DNA from 4 places in the Nonomuraea sp. 3-1Str genome. Region 1 is predicted to be linked to each of the others. Evidence: predicted binding sites of a transcription regulator. Region 1 holds the regulator's gene; each other region holds the start of a gene.
The links. Region 1 encodes LexA, which represses DNA repair genes until DNA is damaged. Its sites were predicted from a motif close to TCGAACANNTGTTCGA; they were not measured.
Positions count from the first base shown of each region.

Region 2: a site for LexA is predicted at 2,496-2,511, ahead of recA (recombinase RecA). Genes of this name have one in related genera too.
Region 3: a site for LexA is predicted at 2,612-2,627, ahead of MTP10_RS20245 (alpha-ketoglutarate-dependent dioxygenase AlkB). Genes of this name have one in related genera too.
Region 4: a site for LexA is predicted at 2,043-2,058, ahead of MTP10_RS15180 (Rv2578c family radical SAM protein). Genes of this name have one in related genera too.

Region 1 is NZ_JALHBK010000014.1:74,795-79,219, reverse strand. Features, by position in the region: gene MTP10_RS22725 (MFS transporter) at 1-1,092, shown strand, start outside; gene lexA (transcriptional repressor LexA) at 2,004-2,711, opposite strand; gene MTP10_RS22715 (hypothetical protein) at 4,120-4,425, shown strand, end outside.
Region 2 is NZ_JALHBK010000009.1:194,973-199,397, reverse strand. Features, by position in the region: gene recX (recombination regulator RecX) at 1-158, opposite strand, end outside; gene recA (recombinase RecA) at 1,269-2,378, opposite strand; gene MTP10_RS17220 (hypothetical protein) at 2,681-2,854, shown strand; gene MTP10_RS17215 (hypothetical protein) at 3,037-3,309, shown strand; gene MTP10_RS17210 (DUF3046 domain-containing protein) at 3,320-3,514, opposite strand; gene MTP10_RS17205 (VOC family protein) at 3,937-4,425, opposite strand.
Region 3 is NZ_JALHBK010000012.1:40,879-45,303, reverse strand. Features, by position in the region: gene MTP10_RS20260 (hypothetical protein) at 1-421, shown strand, start outside; gene MTP10_RS20255 (CGNR zinc finger domain-containing protein) at 466-1,203, shown strand; gene MTP10_RS20250 (MFS transporter) at 1,143-2,432, opposite strand; gene MTP10_RS20245 (alpha-ketoglutarate-dependent dioxygenase AlkB) at 2,650-3,279, shown strand; gene MTP10_RS20240 (AraC family transcriptional regulator) at 3,305-4,270, opposite strand; gene MTP10_RS20235 (phytanoyl-CoA dioxygenase family protein) at 4,312-4,425, shown strand, end outside.
Region 4 is NZ_JALHBK010000008.1:38,597-43,021, reverse strand. Features, by position in the region: gene MTP10_RS15185 (glycosyltransferase family 4 protein) at 1-466, opposite strand, end outside; gene MTP10_RS15180 (Rv2578c family radical SAM protein) at 987-2,033, opposite strand; gene MTP10_RS15175 (DUF3040 domain-containing protein) at 2,168-2,431, shown strand; gene MTP10_RS15170 (PadR family transcriptional regulator) at 2,660-3,307, shown strand; gene MTP10_RS15165 (alpha/beta hydrolase) at 3,480-4,343, shown strand; gene MTP10_RS15160 (penicillin-binding transpeptidase domain-containing protein) at 4,372-4,425, opposite strand, start outside.

The sequences.
Region 1 (4,425 bases):
GAAGGGGCACTGGGGTGGCTGGTCGCCGCCGGCCAGATCGGCTATCTGGCGGGGCTGGTGCTGCTGGTCCCGTTCGGTGACCTGTTCGACCGCCGCAGACTCATCACGGTGCACCTGCTGCTCACAGCGGCAGGCGCGGGGGTGGCCGCCGCCGCGCCCAGCGGCGGCATCGCGATCGCGGGCCTGGCCCTGGCCGGCCTGTTCGCCGTGGTCGTCCAGATCACGGTGGCCTACGTCGCCGCCGTCTCGCCGACCGGCGAGCGCGGCCGCAACATCGGAGCGGTCACCTCGGGCGTGGTCATCGGGATTCTCGGAGTGCGGGTGGTCGCGGGCACCCTGGGCGAGCTGGCCGACTGGCGCATGGTCTACCTCGTCATCGCCGGGCTTTGCGCGATGCTCGCGCTCGCCGCCCGATTCACCCTCAAGGCCGACATCCGCCGCCCCCGAGCCCGGTACGGGCAGTTGCTGTCATCGGTGGGTCGTCTGGTGGTCGGCGACCGGCTCTTCCTCAGCCGGGGACTGGTCGCGTTCTTCCTGTTCGCCTCCTTCGGCACGCTGTGGAGCGGACTGGCGCTCCCGCTCGGCGACGCGCCGTGGCACTTCGGCACCGCCGAGATCGGATTGTTCGGACTCGCCGGTCTCACCGGGGCGCTGGGCGCGGCCCGGGCCGGCCGATGGGCCGACCGTGGTCTGGCGTCCTCGGTCACCTGCTGGTCGCTTGCCCTGCTCACAGCCGCGTGGCTGCTGATCGGTCAAGCGGGGTCGTCGCTGTGGCTGTTGATCGTCGGCGTCATCCTTCTGGACTTCGCCGTGCAAGCCGTTCACGTCAGCAGCCAGCACCTGCTCACCGCCGCCCGACCCGACCAGAGCAGCAGCGTCATCGGCGCCTACATGGCCTTCTACTCCCTCGGCTCCGCGCTCGGCGCGATCACCACCACGTGGGCCTACAGCGCCGCGGGATGGCCGGCCGCCAGCCTGCTCGGCGGAGCTTACGCCGCCCTCGGACTCCTCGTCGCCCTCTCGACCCGACGTTTCACCGCCCTGCCGGGGGCGCGGCAACCGGGTGCGTCCGTATCGGCTGCGTCCCGCTGACACTCGGCGGCGCGAGCGCACGGCGCCGAGCGAGCACCGTTGACGGCCTCGCAGCCCCGCCACTTCATCAGGGCTTCCAGCGTCCCCCGGCCACCGCTGCGTTCAGCCGGTGGGTGCGGAGGCCGTCACCAGGTCCGCCGCGAGGCCGGCGACCGGCCCGCAGGGCACCTGGTTCGCCGCCGAGGCCGGCGACCGGATGCTGTCGGGCACCTGGTTCCGCCGCGAGCCGGCGACCGGATGCTGCCAGGCATCTGGTTCGCCCCGAGGCCGGCGACCGGCCGTCGCAGGGTGCGTGTTCCGCCGCGAGGGCGAGCGAGCGTGGGGGTGTTCCGCCGGGCGGTGCGGGTGCTCCGGTGGCTGTCGGACGGGCTCGGATGGGGCGGTTGACCTGATGCGACCAGGTTCTCGACGCACGCCCAACTGGTCATGGCCTGGACCTGGCCAGGAGCGTCAACCTGCGGCGGTCGCAAGCACGCCCGGCGCGGCGGCAACGTCCAGGTCGTCTCCGCCTTGGACGGGTTCTCGATGGGGGTGGGCGATGTCCGGCCTGACCGCCGGCACGAATCGACCGCGGCGACCGAGGCAGGGCTTGACTCGACCGCCGTGGCCGGGGCAGGGCTCGAACTCGAACATCGCGACTGGGGCAAGGCACGAGTGGACTGCCGCGACCGAGGTACGGCTCGGCTCGACCGCCGTGGCCGGGGCAGGGTTCGAACTCGAACATCGTGGCCGGGGCAGGGCACGGCTCGAACACCGCGACTGGGGCAGCGCGCGAGTGGACCGCCGCGACCGGAGCAGGGCGCGATGCCGGGCTCGACGAGCTCAACGCCGAGGGCGCGGAACGAAGGCTGCCGGTGCTGGTCGCGGCTCCCCGGGGTGCTTCCGGGGAGCCGTCGGCGATGGTGGGTGGGTCAGAGGCGGCGGAGGACCGCCACGACCTTGCCCAGGACGCTGGCCTCGTCGCCGGGGATCGGGTCGTAGTTGGGGTTGTGGGGGACCAGCCAGACGTGGCCGTCCTTGCGCTTGAAGGTCTTGACCGTGGCCTCGCCGTCGATCATGGCGGCCACGATGTCGCCGCTCTCGGCGACGGGCTGCTGACGCACGACCACCCAGTCGCCGTCGGCGATGGCGGCCTCGATCATGGAGTCACCGGCGACCTGGAGGAGGAACAGGGTGCCCTCGCCGACGAGTTGCTTGGGCAGCGCGAAGACGTCTTCGACGCTCTCCTCGGCGAGGATCGGCCCACCGGCGGCGATCCGGCCGACCAGCGGCACATAGGCGGCCGTGGGCCTGCTCACCGTGGGCTCCTCGGAGGAGGCGTCGGGGTCGACCCACAGTGCCGGCTCGCCCGGCAGGCGGACTTCGAGGGCGCGCGGCCGGTGCGGGTCACGCCGCAGGTAGCCCTTGCGCTGCAACGCCGTCAACTGGTGCGACACGCTCGACGTGCTCGTCAGCTGGACGGCCTCGCCGATCTCACGCATGGACGGCGGATATCCGCGCTGTTGCACCGAATCGCGAATCACTTCGAGAATCTTGCGCTGCCGGGGCGTCAGGCCCAGGGAGTCGCGCCGGCGCACCGCGAGGTCTGTGACCCCGTTTGCGTCATCTCGCTCGCTCATGCTCTCCTCCTCGTCGCCGGGTGGCCTGCCGCTCCGGCCTGCCCTCCCGGTCCGTGGTCTCCATGTCGCACACAGCGACCGTATCGCTGTTGAAGATCATCTTCAAACAATTGTTCGAGTCGTCCTCGAAATTATCAGTGACGTGGTGTACAACATCGTACGGGAGTTCGATAGACACCGTGTTCGATTTGCTGATCTTAATGAGGTCTTTTTCTCGGACTCGGACGGCGTGGGAGGTCAATCGTGCGCGTCACCGCGGTCACGGACATGACCAGCGACGACGCCGGGCGGCAGCGGGTCGCCGAGGGCCGTACAAAGGCGATCAAGAACGACGGTGTCGGGGGCGGGCGGACCGTGGGGGAGGACAAAGCGTTCAGTATTCGCGAACGCCTCGGTTTACGCGACAATTCACCATCCAGGCGGGGCCGAGGTGGTGGTGGTCGGGTGGCGAGAGTGGCCGGACGCAGAACGACGGCAGGACGGCGGCAGGACGGCCGGAGCCGACACGCCACGCTCGTTGGTCATCGCGCGGAGCTCGGCGTCACCCACGGGCAGGGGCCGAGCCGTACTCCAGGGGGAGGCGGTCGCGGTGCGTGGAGATGAGACCGAACCGTGCTTCAGGGGGAGGGGGTCGCGGTGCGTGGAGATGGGACCGAGCCGTGCTTCAGGGGAGGCGGTCGCGGTGCGTGGAGATGGGGGCGCCGGCCCGTCGTGACGGCGGGTCGCGTGCTGTGAGGCGGAACGGCTGAGCGCTTCGGGCGTTCTGGGCGTACTGGATGGTAGGGCCGGGCGCGGCGACCGAGCCCGGCGCGCGGCCGGGTGGACCGCAGGGGTCACTTCGAGGGGTGGGGTTCAGATGCGGGAGGACGTCTCGCGTAGTGGTGGTGTGTCGCCGGGCGCCGACGCGACGGCGGCCCGCGGGGCCGGTCGCGCCTTCGCCGCGGGAGGAAGACCCCAGCTGTGGCTCGTGCCACCCCCCAGAGCAGAGGCCGAGGGCCTCGGCCTCCCGGCTGGGCGACCCGGAAGGAGGGGCGGCGGGCCGGGCGGGGGAGGCGCGACCGTCCCGGAAGGCCGGCGGGCACGGGGAGGCGGCTCGTTTCCGGCGAACCGGTCGGCAGGGGCGGGCGGCCGGGGTGGCGGGTCTGTGCCGGTGGCGCGGATCGGTTCTGTCGTTCAGGGTGGCCGCAGCGAGGCGGCCGCAGCGGGCCAGGGGCGAGGATCCGGTCAGAAACGAGGGGTCGGCCAGGCGCGAAGGGGCGATCAAGGGCGAGGGTTCGGGGAGAGCCGAGAGGTGGGGCTCGGCTCCGGGGCTGGTGAGAGGCGACGGGGAGCGCTCGGGCGACGGGCCGTGCGGAAGGGGTCTGCTCGGATGGGGTCTGTCCGGAGGGGCGCCGTCCGGAAGGGGTCCATGCGGACGGGTCCCGTGCCCGGGAAGCGCGGGCGGCGCACGGCGCCGGTGCGGCTCACCCGTCGCGGACGGGCCGCGATCATGGTCGCGGTGGCGGCGCTGTTGTCGCTGTGCGGCTTCTGGCTCGGCACCAGAACGGCCGCCCACGCCGCCACGCCAGCCCACGCCGCCACGGCCGCTCGCGCCGCCACGCCCGCCCACGCCGCCACGACGGCGAATGCCGCCACGACGGCGAATGCCGCCACGACGGCGAATGCCGCTGCGTCCGTCGCTTCCACGGCCGTCCACGCTTCGATGGCGGCGTGC
Region 2 (4,425 bases), on a different contig from region 1:
GTGCCGAAGGTGACAGCGCTGGTGTCGGTGGTGCCAGTGGTGGCGCCCTGGGTGCCATTTGTGTCATTGGGGCCGGCGCCTGTGGTGTCCGCGGGGCCAGTAGAGCCTGTCGTGGTGCTGGTCCCGGTGGTGCCGGTCCCAGCGGTGCCAGTCCCCATGGTGCTGGTCCCGGTGGTGCCGGTCCCAGGGGTGCTGGTGTCGTCCTCGGCTCTGTCGCTCCACGGTGACTCGGCGCCCATGCCGTCGCCAGCCGCAGCGCTCCCTGGTGCCACTACGCGCGGGTCGTCACCAGCCCTGTCACTCCACAGCGACCTGCTACTAGCGTCGTCATCAGTTGTGTCGGTCCACGGCGACTTGGCACCAGCGCTGTCACCACCCGCGTCACTCCACGGTGCTTCGACGTTCGGGCTGTCACCGGCCGTGCCGCTCCACGGTGCTGCGACGCTCGCGACGTCGCCGGCTCCGCCTGTCCACGGCGACTCCGTACTCGCACCCGCATGATCGTCCGGCTCCGCCTCCTCCAGCGGTGACCAGGTGCCCGAAGGCGCCCCGGCCATGAATGGATCGTCCGCGTCGGCGGACTGCCCGGTGGTCGCAGGTGCGTCGGCGTTCCCGGAAGGGGTCGTTGGTCCGGCAGCCCAGAAGGGGTGCGTGCGGTCCGATGACTGTGTCGGCCAGGTGGGGGCGCCATCTTCGACGCCATCCGGGTGGCCGGCTTCCGTTGCCTCAGTGAGGGCTGGGGGCTGGGGGTCCTGGTCGTTGAGCTCCTGGGGACGCTGATCTGTGGGGTCGGATGAGGGGAGGTCAGGCTCCGGGGCGGCGGAGGTGGCGCGTTGTCTGCGTTGTTCGTGCCATTCGGTCAGTGAGGGCCAGCCGTCCACCGACGGCGAGGCGTCCCCTCCCTGACCGCGTGAGCCACCCCACCCCTGGCTCCTCGACGTGTCCGAAGTGTCGTCCGGTGAGAACCCGCGCCTCCGGCGGCCGCTCGCCGCGTCCCGGCTCTGGCCGGAAGCCGCGTCCGAACGACGGCCGGACCGGGATGAGCCGGACCGGAACGTCGAGGACGAGCCGGACCGGGATGTGGAACCGGAGCCGGACGTGAAACCGGAACCGGACGTGGAGGCGGAGTCGGACTGGCCGCGTCTGCTCGTACGGCCGGCGGACGAAGGCGGGACGTCTGGCCAGGCGCCCCAGTCGTGGTCGTGGGGCGCCTGGTCGTCGCCGCTCATGCCGAGGCCGATGGTCGGTGTTCACTCATGGGAGGCCGATCAGACGTCACCGGGCTTCGGCGCGGCGGCGGCCTTCGAGCCGCGGCCCGTGGGAGCAGCGGCGGCCGCCGGGGCGGCAGGGGCGGCCGGGGCGGCTTCGGCCGGGGCGTCGACGCGCGGACCCACGCCCAGCTTGTCCTTGATCTTCTTCTCGATCTCGTTGGCCATGTCGGGGTGGTTCTTCAGGAAGTTGCGGGCGTTCTCCTTGCCCTGGCCGAGCTGGTCGCCTTCGTACGTGTACCAGGCGCCGGACTTGCGGACGAAGCCGTGCTCGACACCCATGTCGATCAGGCCACCCTCGCGGGAGATGCCCACGCCGTAGAGGATGTCGAAGTCGGCGACCCGGAAGGGCGGGGCCATCTTGTTCTTGACGACCTTCACGCGGGTGCGGTTGCCGACCGCCTCCGTGCCGTCCTTGAGGGTCTCGATGCGGCGGATGTCCATGCGGACCGAGGCGTAGAACTTGAGCGCCTTACCGCCGGTCGTGGTCTCGGGCGAGCCGAACATGACGCCGATCTTCTCGCGAAGCTGGTTGATGAAGATCGCGGTGGTGCCGGTGCTGTTGAGGGCGCCGGCGACCTTGCGCAGCGCCTGCGACATGAGGCGGGCCTGGAGGCCGACGTGGCTGTCGCCCATCTCGCCCTCGATCTCGGCCTTGGGCACCAGCGCGGCGACCGAGTCGATGACGATGATGTCGACGGCGCCGGACCGGATCAGCATGTCGGCGATCTCCAGCGCCTGCTCACCGGTGTCGGGCTGGGAGACGAGCAGCGCGTCGGTGTCGACGCCGAGCTTCTTGGCGTACTCGGGGTCGAGGGCGTGCTCGGCGTCGATGAACGCCGCGATGCCGCCCGCCCGCTGCGCGTTGGCCACCGCGTGCAGGGCGACCGTGGTCTTGCCGGAGGACTCCGGTCCGTAGATCTCGACGATCCGGCCGCGCGGCAGGCCTCCGATGCCCAGCGCCACGTCGAGAGAGATGGAGCCGGTGGGGATCACCTCGATGGGAGCCCTGGCGTCATCGCCGAGGCGCATGACGGAGCCCTTGCCGAACTGCCGCTCGATCTGGGCGAGGGCGGTCTCGAGGGCCTTCTCGCGGTCGTTGATAGCCATGGGAGCTCCCCCTGAAGGGTCGTGGTCCGATTCAGTCGAGTGAAAGCTACGGCCTGCCACCGACATTTTTCTGTGGGTCGTCGGGGAGGGCGGAGTCCCCGGCGTCTCTCATGGTAGCCGAACGGCTGTTCGATCACACCGGTAACACGCTGCCCAGGAGCCGCCGATCGCCATGCCGCCCGGCTGCGCCCTGCCGGCGACCGGTCGCCCGCTCTGCGTGGTACCGGCCGCCCGCCCTGCCCCGCGTCCGGCTGCTCGCCCTGGTCGGCCGTTCGCGTCGGTGGACGCCGCCGTTGTGCGGCGTGACGGGTGCGCGTACGTGTTCTCCGGCGTGGCACCGGCTGCTCGCCCCGCGTGCAGTCGGCCGTTTCCTCGCGGGCGATCGTGAGTGGTCCGGGGTCGGCGGCGGTGCGGTCGTTCAGGGCAGGGACGTGACCGTGGTGGCGTCGGTGTTCGTGGTGCTGGGCGAGCCGTGAAGTCCCACGGCGGCTCCAGGGCGGCGCTCCGGTCGCCGAGCGATCGGCTGCCGTCGGCTCTCTCTGTGAGTGCGCCGCGACAGTACGTCCAGATCGACCGTATATGCGGTGGTTTGCGGCATACGTGTTGCCAGCCGATATGAGCTGGGGAGACCCAAGGGTAGAGGGTTGGAGGCGACGACGTGGCGAACACGTACACCGGGGAACGGCGCGCCCATCTGGAGGCTCTCGCCGAGCTGCTGCCCGAGCAGGGACTGGTGAGCCGCATGATAGGCGGCGACGATCCGATGCTCTGGGTCTGGCATCCGGACACCGGGCGGCAGACGATCATCTTCGCCACCCCCTCGCGCGGGGGATGGATCTTTCTGTGGGCGCCCGGCGGTCAGGGATGGGTGGAGGAGCTCGCGCGCACGGCCGGGGCGCTGAGGCGGACGCTCGACGCGTCCCCCCGGTGACGTCCTGAGGTCACCGGAGCGACGACGCCACGTTCTCCACCTGGCAGACCGCTCGCCAGACGCTCTTCGCGCTCTCGCCCTCGGCCAGCGCCTGCGTGACCGTGCGGCCGCCCAGGGGCGCCAGCACGTAGTCGCGGGCCCACGAGTCGGCGTAGGTGTCGCCGAAGTGGGCGCGCATCCGCCTCCAGAACTCGGTCAACCGCATCACTCAAGTATGGGACCACCGGCGGCATGGGTAGGACACCCGCATGGCCAAGACTCACAAACCCTCACCCCCGAAGACCAGCAAGACCAAGGCGAACCGTGCCAGGCGCCGCGAGTTACGCCTGGCGCAACGTCTCGCCGTACAGAAGGACAAGGCGGAAAGGTCCGAACGGCACGCGGGCATCAGGCAGGCACCCCGCGCGGGCGAGCCGAGGACACGCCGGGCATCGCGGCGATAGGCCGTACCGCATCCGAGGAGCGGCGGTAGACCGTCCCGCCTCCAAGGAGCGGCGACAGGCCGTACCGCATGGAGAGAGCGGCGGCAGGTCGCAGGGCATCGAGACAGCGGCGACAGGTCGCGCCCCGTCCGAACGCCGGGCGGACATCGGCACGGCGGCTCGAAGCGCGGGTTCCGAGGTGGGTTCAGAGCACGCGTGAGCCGTACATCTCGCCGAGGTGGTCGGCGAGCAGCTCCAGACGGGCGCCGTCGGGATCCCGGAAGTAGATGGAGGCGCCGCTCTCGATCTGGTGCGGCACGCCGGCCACCTCCAGCTTCCCGCGCAGACGCTCCCACGTGGCCGTGTCGACGGAGATGGCTATGTGGTGCAGCCCGCCGAGCACTTCCTGGTACGGGCCGAGGTCGAGCCCCGGGAAGTCGAAGAAGGCCAGCAGGTTGCCGTTGCCGATGTCGAAGAAGAAGTGGCTGGAACCCTTGTAGTCGCGGTTCTCGATGATCTCCGTGAGCGGGAACTCCAGAAGCTCCTGGTAGAACCGGATCGTCCGCTCCAGGTCCGAGGACACCAGCGCGAAGTGGTGCAGCCCGCGAGCGCTGCTGGGTGGCCGGTGCGGTAAGAGGTAGCGCTCCCTGATCTCCTCGCGGCGCGCGTCGATGGCTGCTTGGTCGATGCTCAC
Region 3 (4,425 bases), on a different contig from region 1:
GCTCGCCGGGACGGAGGACGATGAGGGGACGCAGGTCCTGGTCGCCTACAGCGACGCGGGGCAGGAACTGGCCCGCGTCACGCCGCCGCAGCTCGTCGCGTCGAACGGCCCGCAGGCGCTGTCCGGCGACGGGCGCACGGTGGCGGCCGTCGTGCGCGGCTCCAAGCAGCAGCTGGCGCTGTACGACATGGTGAACGACCAGGTGACGGCGCGGCTGAAGGTGAAGCTGCCCGCCGGGGATGCCGAGATGGTCGACTGGACGGGGCCGTCGCAGGTCACGGTGCACCTGATGAGGTACCACGACACCAAGCCGACGTCGGTGACGATCGCGCAGATCGACTCCGGCACCGGCAAGGTGACGATCAGGGACACGTACACGCTGCTGAAGGACACGTTCGTCTTCGCCGCCTGCGGCGGGTGACGAAGAGGGCGGCGCGGTGGGGGAGGGGGGCATACGCTGCGGGCGTGAAGGTTCACTCCACCAAGGCGATGGCGGCGCGGGCGGTCGACCTGTGCGCGGTCCTGCTGTACGCGGGACCGCCCGGTGGACCGCCCGCGGGGATGCCCGCCGGGCCGGGCGCCGGGCCGTCCGCCGGGCCGTCCGTCGAGTCGGTGGCGGCGGTCCTGCGGGCCCACGGCGAGACGGTCGTCCCCGTCCACGGCGCCGGTCCCCTCCACGGCGCCGGTCCCCTCCACGGCGCCGGTCCCGTTCACGGCGCCGGTCCCGGGCCGGCCGGCGGAGACCTGCCGGTGGGCCGGGACGTGCCTGCCCAGCCGGTGAGTCCAGGGGTGGCGATGAGCCCGTACCTGGACGAGGACGACGTCGCCGCGATGCGGGAGGCGGCCGAGCGGCTGGTGGAGGTGCTCGCCGCGCCCGGCCCGGACGAGGCCGCCGGCCTGCTCAACCGGCTGCTGGCCGGCACCGCCCGGCCGCCCCGGCTCACCAGCCACGGCGGCACGAGCCCCTGGCATGTCCACGTGGACAGCCGCGACGACGCGCCGTGGGCGGAGTGGTTCCTGGCGTCGTCGGCGATGGCTCTGGCGGTCCTGCTGGCCGAGCACCAGAGGGTGCCCGGCGGGCTGTGCGCCTCACCCGGCTGCCGCCGGCCGTACCTGGACCTGGGGGGCGGCAGCCCGCGCCGCTACTGCAGCGCCCGCTGCGCCCCCCGCGAACGCGTCGCCGCCCACCGCTCCCGCGCCTGACCGCCCCGGTTCTCCGCTCCGGTCGGGGGACCGGAGGGGCGGGACGTGCGTGACAGCAGCGCGTACCCGCCCACGGCCGCCAGCTGGAGCGCCGCCCCCACCAGCAGGGCCGTGCCCACGTCGTGCCCCACCAGTGGGCCCGCCACCGCGGACCCCGCCGCGAAAGATGTGATCTTGAGGCTGGCGCCCGTGGTGAAGATCTGGCTCCGCCGCTCCGCCGGCGCCTCGCGGTGCCGTACCGACAGCAAGGCCGTGAGCTGCGGCCCCTCCGCCACGCCCGCGAGCGCCGCGGCGAGCACCGCCACCCCGAACGCCCCCGTGAACGGTCCGGGCCGTGCCGCCGCCAGGTGCGGCGCGACGGCGGCGAGCGCGAGCGCCGCGCCGAGGAGCAGCGTCGCGCAGACCAGGATCGTGTCGGGGGAGGGCGACGTGCTCCGCCGCCGGGCCAGCAGGGCGTTGGTGGCCAGCGCGCCCCCGGCGGTCACGGCCAGCAGCAGCGCCCCGTACGCCGCCCCGCCCGCCAGCACGCCACCGAGCAGTGGCGCCCCGACCACGAACATCGGCACGCCGGCGTAGGAGACCATCGAGGTCACGGTCGCCCGGCGGAGGGGCGCGTTCCGGCCGATCGCCGTGAAACCGGCGGCCAGTTCCCGCCGGATGCCCTCGGTCCGGACCCCGCGCTCCGGACGGCCGGGCAGCCGGTACGCGATCGGGGCCGCCGCCACCATGAGCGCCAGCGACACCACCACCGCGCTCCGCCCGTCCCACGCGGCCGCGACCCCCGCCACCGCCGCCGGGCCGGTCAGCCCCGCGGCGTTGTAGCTGATCGCGTCGAGCGCGCTGGCCCGCTCCAGGCGTCCCGCCGGGACCAGGAGGGGCAGCTGGGCGGTCCAGCCGCCGGTCAGGGCGGGCCCGAGCACGCCCGCGAGCACGGCCACCCCGATCAGCGCGGCGTCGGGCACGTGGCCCAGGCCGAGCAGCACGACCAGCAGGCCCCCGGTGTAGCCGAGCAGGCAGCCGGCGAGCATCCTGCCCGGGCGTAAGGCGCGGTCGAGCAGCACCCCGAGCAGGGGTCCGCCGATCGCGGCCGACGCGGTGAGCCCGGCCAGCAGCCACGACGCGACCACCGGCGATCCGGTCAGGGCGAGTCCGGCCACGAGCAGGGCGGGACCGGACATCTCGTCTCCGGTCCGGGCCGTGATCGCGCCGAACATGTAACGGGCTATCATCAAAGAGACGTTACAGCGTGGCCTGCGGTGCCGGGAAGGGGGCGGTCAGCCGTCCGTGTCGTGGACCCACCGTTCGGTGAAGAGGCGGGGGCGGCCGGGTGTGGCGGGCCCATGCCGGCCGACGACGGCAGCCGTCCCTTCCGGTGGATGTCCGGTGGATGTCCCGCAGGAGGGGTGAGTCGAATGGATGTTTGAAGATGGGCATACACTCGGCGGCATGAGGGGTGTTTTCCAGGCGTCCCTGCTGGGGCTGGACGAGGACGTCGCCGTCGGCCCGCTCGGCTCCACGGTGCGCCGGACGCGGCTCGACCACGGCGCGTGGATCGACGTGCGGCCGGGCTGGCTGTCGGGCGCGGACACGCTGTTCGAGCGGCTGGCGGAGCGCGTGCCGTGGCGGGGCGAGCGGCGGCGGATGTACGACAAGGTGGTCGACGTCCCGCGGTTGCTGAAGTTCTACGACGAGGGCGAGCGGCTGCCCGACCCGGTGCTCGACGACGCCCTGCGCGAGCTCGACGCCCACTACGAGGAGGAGCTCGGCGAGCCGTTCCGCACGGCGGGACTCTGCTACTACCGTGACGGCCGCGACAGCGTGGCCTGGCACGGCGACACCATCGGCAGAGGCAGCACCGAGGACACCATGGTCGCCATCATCTCGGTCGGCACCCCGCGGCCCCTGCTGCTGCGCCCGCGCGGCGGCGGGCACTCCATCCGCCACGACCTGGGCCACGGCGACCTCATCGTGATGGGGGGAAGCTGCCAGCGCACCTGGGAGCACGCCGTGCCGAAGACCACAAGGCCCACGGGACCGCGCATCAGCATCCAGTTCAGGCCGCGCGGGGTCCGCTGACCGGGCGTCTCCGGCGCTCGTGGGCTCAGATTTCGGTGGTGTGCGGGACCTGCCGGCTCAGCCGGTACGCGCGGGGCGGCAGGCCGTACTCCTGCCGGAACGCCCGGCTGAAGTGGAACGGGCTGACGAAGCCGGAGGCCGCTGCGACCTGGCCGACGTCCATGTCGGTGGCCTCCAGCAGCCGGGCCGCGTGCCGTACCCGGGCCTGCCGGACGGCCCGCATCGGCGGCGTGCCCGTCTCGGCCGTGAAGAGGTGGGCGAAGCGCGACGGCGACAGCGCGACGGCGCGCGCCAGCGAGGCGACCGAGTGAGGGGCGCCCGGCTCGGCGGCGATCAGCGCGAGCGCGCGGCCCACCCTCGGGTCGCCGCCCTTCCCGTCGCCGCTCTCCTCGCCGGGGTGGCGGGCGGAGGCGGTGGCCAGGACCAGCACCTCCTCGACCGCGCCGAGCACCAGCTCCCGCGCCGCCGCCGACCCCGCCACAGCCGCCCCCGCAACAGTCGCCCCGGCCGCCGCGACCCCGGCGTCCGTGCCTGAGGGCGCCGCCGCCGTGGAAGCGGCCACCGAGACGGCACCGGCCGGGGGAAGCCAGCGGGAGTCGCGCAGCGCCCGCCGGAACGCCTGGTCGAGCCGCTCGTGCAGCGCCCCCGGCACCCCTGCCACCAGATGGCACCCCGCCGCCCGCGCGTACGGCCCCAGCCATCCCGGCCACGACGGGCGCGGCTGGAAGTGCGCCCACCAGAACCGCCATCGCTCCGCCCCCGGCGCCACCCGGTAGTGCTGCGCCGCGCCCGCCGCCAGCACCACCAGGTCGCCCGGTCCGGCCGTGAACGACGCGCCGGCCTGCCCCCCCAGCCCCGCCCCCGCCTGCGTCCACATCACCAGCCAGCTCGGCGACCCGGCCGGCCGGCGGGTCGCGTACCCGGGCGCCCGGTCGAAGTGGCCGACGATGACCATCTCCGCGGCAGGAACGGACATGTCGTCAGCGGTCACGGGCATACCTTTCGACGGGTCGGGTTCCTAGCGTGAGAAGCATGACGCTCACCGCCTTCCACGGCCAGCTCGCCGCCTTCCACGACCGGGGGTACGCCGTCGTGCCCGGGCTCCTCGCCCCGGCCGAGGCCGCCGAGCTGCGCGACACGTTCATG
Region 4 (4,425 bases), on a different contig from region 1:
GGGCCATCGCCAGGTTGAGGCCGGGCCGGGTCGCCATGAGCACGCCGGTGTCGAGCGAGCGGATGTAGCGGGCCAGCTTGAGGTCGGTCCACAGGTTGAACCGGTGGTACGCGGTCTCCTCCTTGGGGATCAGCCGGCTCGGCATCTTCGACAGCATCGCCCGCATGGGATCCGGGCTGGGGTTCAGCCGGTCGTCCAGGAAGCGGAACTTCACCCGCGGGTCGATGGGGAAGAACGGCTGCTCGGCTTCCTTCAGGATGGAGACGATCTCCACGTCGTGCTCACGAGCCAGGTAGCTGGCCAGGTTGAACACGGTTCTGATCGTCCCGCCCATGCCGTTGGCGTGCAGCAGCAGGATCCGTACCTGATGAAGGGAAGGGGGCGGTGCCTTGCGCACCTTGCGCCGGTTGTAGCCCTTGTACAGCCGGACCATCGCCGACCTGCCCTTGCGTGCCAGTGCGCGCACCTGCGGGATCCCCCTTGGCTTGAGAGTGTCACAACACACGTGGCCGGCGGTGAGCCACTCTCACCACCGGCCTATTGTCTCGCTTCGGCGGAGTGCACCATTCATCCCCGTGGCACTATCCCCACCTATGATCATTAGACGCCTCAAATGCCATTAAGGTTGCACCGGTGATGCAGCGGAGATCCCGCGCCACGTGCCCGTGAGCAGTCCGGGACGGAGAGTGCGCGGGGGCCGGGCAGCCGGGCCAGGACCGCGGCTGCCCGTCAACTCACCGGCTACGCCTCGTCCGGCTTCCGGCTGTCCTTCTTGGCGTCCTTGACCTGCCTGCTGGTCTTGATCGCTTCCTTCTTGGACTTGCCGGACTTGGTCGCCGGTTTCTTCTTGGCCTCTGCCATCGTTTCCCCCGAGTGGCTATGGTGCCCGAATGGCACACTAAGCCGCTTAATACCCGTTTAGCACTCCAACCCGACATTGCATCCCGGGCGAGTCCGGTCAGGGCTGCCCAAAACGCCGCAAAGTGTCACAGCAGAGGCAGTTGTTCGGCCGCCGGAGGCTTGGCGGGCGGTGTGGCCGCGGAGCGCGGCGGGCGGACGCGGCGGGTCCGCCCGGAGGTGGTCGCGCCGACCCCGTGGTGCTCGGCCAGCCGCCTGACCTGCTCCGTGATCCGCCGCTGGTACGCCTGCGGCGCGTAGGCGCCCCTGCCGTACAGCTCCAGGTAGCGCGGCACGAGGCGCGGGTGCTCACGGGACAGCCACGTCAGCCACCACTCGCGCGCCCCCGGCCGCAGGTGCAGCACGATCGGCGCGATGTGCGTCGCGCCCGCCTCGGCGATCTCCTTGACCGTGCGGTCGAGCTGGGCGGGGGAGTCGGTGAGGTAGGGCAGGATCGGCGCCATCAGCACCCCGCAGTCGACGCCGCGCTCGTTGAGCGTCGCGCACGCCTCCAGGCGCCGGCGCGGGTCGGGGGTGCCGGGCTCGGCGGAGCGCCAGGCATCGGCGTCCAGGAAGCCGACCGAGACATTGGCGCTGACGTCGGTGACCTCGGCCGCCTCGGCGAGCAGGTCGAGGTCGCGCAGGATCAGCGTGCCCTTGGTGAGGATCGAGAACGGGTTGGCGGCGTCGCGCAGCGCCTCCAGGATGCCCGGCATGAGCCGGTAACGGCCCTCGGCGCGCTGGTAGCAGTCGACGTTGGTGCCCATGGCGACGTGCTGCCCGCGCCAGCCCGGGGCGGCCAGCTCCCTGCGGGCCAGCTCGGCGGCGTTGACCTTAACAATGATCTTGGAGTCGAAGTCCGCCCCGGCGTCGAGGTCGAGATAGCGGTGGGTGTTGCGGGCGAAGCAGTAGACGCAGCGGTGGCCGCACCCCCGGTAGGGGTTGATCGTGAACTCGAACGGGACGCGGCTGGCGGCGGGCACCCGGTTGATGATCGAGCGGGCGTGGATCTCGTAGAACGTCATCCCCCGGAACTCGGGGGTGTCGAACGTGCGCGTCACCGCGCCGCGGGCGAACAGCGGCACGACCGGATCATCCGCATCGGTACCCGTCAGGCGGAGATTGTCCCAGCGCATGTCCTTGATTGGAACACAAGTTCGATGATGATCGCAAATGGAAAGAGGCGGCAATTACCTGACAGGGCGGGGGCTAATGATCTTCAGGGTTGGGCAGAACACCCGCACAGAGCTTGCGTTCCGGAGGTGCACCCATGGCCTGGTCGCAGGACGAGGAGCGATTGCTGGCACAGATCGAACGGCACCTCGTCGACGACGATCCCCGTCTCGTGGCGCGACTGGAGTCGTTCAACGAGCGGGTCCGACGCAACGAGGCCAAGGCAGCCGGCCAGGGCCGGCTCCGGCCGAGGCCGCGCCGCTCGACGGTGATCATCCTGATCAGCTGGGTGCTCATCGCCACGCTCGTGGCGACCCTGCTGGTCATGGTCCTCCAGCACGGAAGCGCCACGTCCTTCTGATCCGCATTTCCCCATCTCGGCCCGTGTGTAGCCGTCTTGGGTGGATTTTTGAGCCTTTGTTGGGTGATCGAGCGCGGAGCTCCCGCTCGTGGGCCGGGCACCCTCTCTCGCCGTAGGTCTCCTGCTGTGGTCGACGTCGCCTCGGACTCGCCCTGGCCATGGGATGCTCGCGCACGTATACTCGTAGACGAGTGTTCGTACACGAGCTACCGATCGGAGGCGCGCGAGATGGCGAAGCGGCGGAAGGTGGGGAGCCTGCTGGCCCTCGCCGTGCTGTCCGTCGTGGCACAGCGCCCCATGCACGCCTACGAGATGGCCTCCGTCCTGCGGGCCCGCGGCAAGGACCAGGACATGGCGATCAAGTGGGGGTCCCTCTACACCGTCGTGCACAACCTGGCCCGACACGGCCTGCTGCGGGAGGCGGGCAGCGACCGGCAGGGCGGCCGGCCCGAACGCACCGTCTACGAGATCACCGCCGAGGGCCGCGCCGAGCTGGCCGACTGGACGCGCGAGCTGCTGTCCGACCCGGAGGAGGCGCCGCGCAGGTTCGAGGCGGGGCTGTCGGTCATGGGCGGGCTCGCGCCCGAGGAGGTGACCGCCCTGCTGCGCCGGCGGCTCGACGCCCTGGAGCGGCTCGTCGCCGCCCAGCGGGAGGCGCTGGAGCGCGACGCGGGTGACCTGCCGCGGCTGTTCGTCCTGGAGTCGGAGTACGCCCTGGCGATGCGCGAGGCCGAGGCCGCCTGGACCCGGTCGCTGCTGGAGGAGCTGGCCGCGGGCACGTTCCCCCGGCTGGCGGAGTGGCGGGCCTTCCACGGCTCGGGCCACATCCCCCAGGACATGGCCGGCCTGGCCGAGAGGGGGGCCGTCACGGACTGACCCGGACATGGAGGAGGGCCCCGGAGGAGGTGCGGGAACACCGCCGCCGGAGCCCTCGGAACCTCGAACCGAAACCCGCGCGGGCGGATCCCGGCCACGAGATGGCACTCGCAAGCATATCCGGGCCTCCCCGCGTGGACCTGCACGCCCACACCACGGATGGGGAACGACCATGCGCAACCTGAAGACCGTCGTCGAGCACGTGACCTCCGCGGACGGCACCGCCGTCGCCTACCGCCGGCTCGGTGAGGGGCCCGGGCTGGTGCTGCTGCACGGAGCCATGCAGACCGGGCCGAGCAACATCGAGCTGGCCCGCGCCCTGGCCGGCTCCCACACCCTCTACGTGCCCGACCGCCGCGGACGCGGCGCCGGCGGCCCGCGGCGTCCCGGCCACGGCGTGCGCCAGGACGTCGAGGACGTCTGCGCGCTGCTCGACGCCACCGGGGCGCGCGACGTGGCCGGGGTCAGCTCGGGCGCGATCATCGCCCTGCTCACCGCGCTGTCCCGGCCCGACGTGCGCCGCGTCGTCGCGTTCGAGCCGCCGCTGGACCTCGACGGGTCCAACGACACGGGGTGGCTGGAGCGCTTCGACCGGGAGATCGCCGAGGGGCGGACCAGTGCCGCGCTCGTCACCGGCATGCTGGGCACCCGCATGGGGTCGCCGGTGTTCCGGCTCATGCCCCGCCGCCTGACGGAACGGCTCACCAACACGTTCGTCGAGCGGCAGGAGCGCAACGGGACGGGGGAGGAGCCCGGCTTCCGCGAGCTGGCCCCCACGATCCACCACGACGCGCGGGTGGTCGCCGAGACGGCCGGCCTGCTGCCCCGGCTGCGCGAGCTGCGGGCCGAGGTGCTGCTGCTGGGCGGCTCCAAAAGCCCGGCCTACCTGAGGAAGAGCCTCACCGCGCTGGAGGGCGTGCTCCCCGACGCCCGGCGGGTCGTCCTGCGCGGCCTGAACCACAACGCCACCGGCAACGCCGCCGCGGGCGGGAAGCCGGAGGCCGTCGCCCGCGAGATCGCCCGCTTCCTGTCCTGAGTCCCACTTCCTGTCCTGAGTCCCCGGCTCAGAGGCCGCGGAGGAAGGCGGCGGCGATCGGCGCGGCGACCTTGCCGCCCGT